DNA from 2 places in the Lysinibacillus sp. CD3-6 genome. Region 2 is predicted to be linked to the other one. Evidence: riboswitches for the same ligand, from Rfam matches in the RefSeq annotation. Region 2 holds a riboswitch; the other holds the start of a gene.

Region 1 (2,210 bases), 1.0 Mb from region 2:
TTACGGTGTGGGAAGGGACTGCTAACATTTTAGCGCTAGAGCTTATTCGCTTAGTAGATAAATTTCAGGCCCACGAATTATTTGTTCGTGTGATGCAGGAGCGCTTGACGAAGTTAACAAATTGTTCATTGGTACAAATCGTAAGGGAACAACTGAAGAAAATCGAAACAACATTGCAAACTTTTAGCGCGTTGGATGAAGCTACGAAAACCTACGAGGCAAAGGGAGTAGCCCAAAAAATGGCACATCTATACGAAAGTGTAGTGGCAGTCGAATGGGCAGCAAAGTTTGGCGGCAAGTATGAAAAGCTAGCTGATATTTATTTAGAAGATACATGGGCATTGCGCCAAATCGGTGCACCAATGAAAACTGTTCAATATTTTGCGGATATTGTGTAGAGAATAGTTCGTGTGTCAGGCACGCAAACAATTCTGAATATTATAATTTTTAAACAAAGAAAGACTGACGTAGACTTCTGTGGGAACGCACACAGTATAAGACGCAGGCAATCCAGATTACGGTGTGCCAGGCACGCAAACAATTAAAGGAATTGTTTGAAGCGGAAAGCACATGCATGCATTGGAAATCAATAATTATAAAAAAGAGACGCTAACTTAAGGTCTCTTTTTTTATCGTTATCTATTTCGATTTTCATGTATAATAAAATCAACTGAATATTATAAAGGTTCTTTACTAAAGTAAAGTGAAAAGGGAAATCGGTGTAATTCCGATGCGGTCCCGCCACTGTAAGTGTGAGTTTTTTCTATCAATGCCACTGAAATTTTTTTGGGAAGGCATGAAAAAGCATTTGAAGCACGAGCCAGGAGACCTGCCTTTATAGAACGATACATTGCAGCCTACGAGGATAGGATGGTGGTTTTTTGTGCAAGCACCGCCTCTCGTTATGATGACGAGGGGATTTTTTATGTTTTAGAAAGCTAATGACGATAATAATTGAAAATAAAGGTGAGAGTTCGAATAATGAAATACCTACATAATATCGATCATGCAACTGAACAGAGCTGAAACATGCACATACAATCTAAGGAGGTTTCACAATGAAAAAATATTGGAAGTTAGGTTTATCCGCATTTTTAGCAATGGGCATTTTAGTTGCTTGTGGACAAGAACCGAAAGACGACAGTACTGCGTCAGAGCAACAGGAGCAACAAGGAACAAATCAGCTTGAGGAAGCAACATTCCCGCTAACAATGACAGATGCTACTGGCAAAGAAATTGTACTGGAGGCACCGCCTGAGCGAATCATTTCGCTTATTCCAAGTAACACAGAAATTTTATTTGGACTTGGCTTAAACGATAAAATCGTTGGCGTAAATGATTATGATGATTATCCACCAGAGGTAGCTGACAAGGAAAAGGTCGGCAGTATGGAATTTAATATTGAACAAATTATTGCTTTACAGCCAGATATCGTTTTTGCGCATGAATCAGGTATAGCTTCTTTAGGTGGAGCAAAGGATCAGCTGGAAGCAGCGGGTGTAAAAGTATTTGTTGTAACAAACGCTCGTGATTTTAATGAGACATATACGACGATTGAGCAATTAGGTCGCGCCACTGGTAAGCTACCAGAGGCAGAAAAAATTATTGCCAATATGAAAGCGAAGGTTGAGGAAATAGAAGCAAAATTGCAGGATGTACAACCGAAGAAAGTCTTTGTAGAAACGTCAGATGAACCAGAAATTTATACACCTGGCAAGGATACGTTTATGCAGGAGATGCTAGAAATGATTCATGCTGAAAATATTGCAGCTGATACGGATGGCTGGTTCAAAATAGATGCGGAACAAATCATTACAAAAAATCCAGATGTTATCGTGGTCACTTATAATTATGTGCCCGATATTTTAACGAAAATTCCACAACGTGCAGGCTTTGATACAATTACAGCTGTAAAAAATAAAGCGATTGTACAAGTAGATGAAAATATAACAAGTCGTCAGGGCCCACGTTTAGCAGATGGGCTTGAAGAGTTAGCGAAAGCCATCTATCCTGAGGCTTTCGAGTGAGAAAAACAGCTATTGCCTATGTAACAGCCATTACGTTACTTATCGTTAGCATCTGGTGTGGCGTATCAATAGGCTCGGTTCATATTCCGTTAGAAGTACTTTGGAATAAAGCGGCAGATGAAACTGCTGCCAATATTTTATGGAAAATCCGTTTGCCACGAGTATTACTTGCAGGCCTTGTAG
Region 2 (2,210 bases):
GATATTCCATTGATGTCAGATGGTTATTTGTTTTATATCAATATAGCGAACAGAATAGCCACGAATAAAAACACTTCATTCTAATCTGAACTAGCATAAATGATATCTAACAAACGGCAAATCTATTTTAATATTTTTTTGTGTGTATAATGAAAAATTGAATAGAAGTTATAGGGCTTACGATAGTGGCTAAAATATGATAACAGCTATAAAATTATATAAGTACATATTAAATATAATACGCAGTTTAATTTAGGCTTCAGTAGGTAGAATAATAATTGCTTAACATTTGATAAAGCTTTTCATGGAAAACCGTCTATCATTCTTTAGAACTATTGACGATATTATTAATTATACTAACCTAGCTAGTCATTTTTCATTTATTAACCGTTTGTTGTTCCTAAAGAAAATAGTGAAAAGTTACACTATAAAGAATTCGCTTTTCTTGATTTACTTTTTACTTGAAGGATGGTACACTTAATTGTGTTCAACAACAATATATTGTGTTAGTTTTATATAGGTACTACTATATGTAGTTTAATAGGGAAGTTCGGTATATCCGACGCTGTCCCCGCAACTGTTAAGCTGACGATGATTTAATCCACTGTGCATTCGTATGGGAAGGATATCAGAGAATGAAGCAAAGCCAGGAGACCTGCCTATAATAAAACAATTCAACCTTTCTTCGGGGAATAAGAAATGGGGACGTGACGATTTTTTTGTTTTTTTACGTTTCTAACTTAGGCTGTCTCTCCCAAGAGATAGCCTTTTTATATTATGAAAAGAGGGAATTTAAAATGAAACTTTATACGAAAACTATATGCCCAAAATGTCTTTGGGTCAAATCGGAATTACAACGTGCAGGACTTGAAGCAGAAATTGTGAATATTGATCACGATGAGCAAGCAAAACAAAAAATTATGGACGCAGGTTTTTTAAGTGTGCCTGTTCTTGAAGTAAATGACACATTTATAGGAGATGTTAAAGAAATTGTTTCTCAAATTGAGATGATTGCAATATGATCGTTTATGCTAGTCGTACAGGTAATGTGCGAAGTATTGTGACGAAATTAGATGGGGAATCTATTGAAATTTATGATGGATTGTTGCTGACTGAGCCCTTTCTATTAATTACATACACGGACGGCTTAGGTGATATTCCTGCAAAAGTAGCTCGCTTTTTAGAGCAAAACAAGGAATATTGCAAGGGAGTAGCTGTAAGTGGTAATAGTAATTTTGGGCACCATGTGTTTGGTGGAGCTGGCGAAAAAATTGCAGAAACCTACCAGGTCCCGCTAGTGCGTAAATTAGATTTACGTGGATATCAGGCTGATTATGAAGTAATACAAACGTTTTATGAAACGAGGGTGAAGGGATGAAAACATACTTAAAGCTTAATAATGAGGTGCTTAATCGCTATAGCACGACGGGTCAATTAGAGCTTGAAAAGGACCGTGAAGCAACACGCCGTTATTTTTTAGAATATGTAAATGTGCGTCTACGTTATTTTATTGATATTGAGGAGAAAATACGCTATTTAGTCGATGAAGGTTATTACGAGAAAGAGTTTATCGACATGTATGAGATAGATTTTATTAAACACTTATACAAAAAAGCATACGATTACAATTTCCGCTTCCCATCTTTTATGAGTGCAAGTAAATTTTACGATAGTTACGCAATGAAAAGTCGTGACGGGGAAGAAATTTTAGAAAAATATGAGGATCGTATTGTTATCATCGCTTTATATTTAGCACAAGGGAACACGGTTTTAGCAGAACGTTCCGTTGAAGCAATGATGGAGGCGTATCAACCAGCAACTCCAACCGCATTAAATAGTGGAAAAAAAGCGCGTGGCGAATTAGTAAGCTGCTTTAAACTTTCAATGGATGATTCTATGAATAGTATTGCTGAAAATATTGGTTATTGTTTAGAGCTATCACGCCTTGGCGGTGGAGTAGGGGTAAACTTAACAGATTTACGTCCATTAGGAGATCCAATTAAAGAAATTTTAAATCGTGCAAGTGGTGTGATTCCAGTTGCTAAACTTTTAGAAAATTCCTTCAGCTATTCCAATCAGCTTGGACAACGTAACGGCTCTGGCGTTGTCTACCTAAATATTTTCCATGCTGATATTGAGAATTTTATTTCATCGAAAAAGCCAAATGCTGATGATAAAATCCGACTTGCAACGCTATCAACAGGTATTAT

Evidence for each region. Region 2 has a riboswitch for cobalamin ahead of FH508_RS07430 (glutaredoxin family protein). Riboswitches for the same ligand answer to the same signal wherever they lie in the genome.
Region 1: another riboswitch for cobalamin. It lies ahead of FH508_RS02520 (ABC transporter substrate-binding protein); the one in region 2 lies ahead of FH508_RS07430 (glutaredoxin family protein).

Annotation. Positions count from the first base shown of each region.
Region 1 is NZ_CP085880.1:542,062-544,271, forward strand. Features, by position in the region: gene FH508_RS02515 (acyl-CoA dehydrogenase family protein) at 1-398, shown strand, start outside; cobalamin riboswitch at 667-852, shown strand; gene FH508_RS02520 (ABC transporter substrate-binding protein) at 1,059-2,027, shown strand; gene FH508_RS02525 (FecCD family ABC transporter permease) at 2,024-2,210, shown strand, end outside.
Region 2 is NZ_CP085880.1:1,569,485-1,571,694, forward strand. Features, by position in the region: cobalamin riboswitch at 502-678, shown strand; gene FH508_RS07430 (glutaredoxin family protein) at 798-1,022, shown strand; gene nrdI (class Ib ribonucleoside-diphosphate reductase assembly flavoprotein NrdI) at 1,019-1,378, shown strand; gene nrdE (class 1b ribonucleoside-diphosphate reductase subunit alpha) at 1,375-2,210, shown strand, end outside.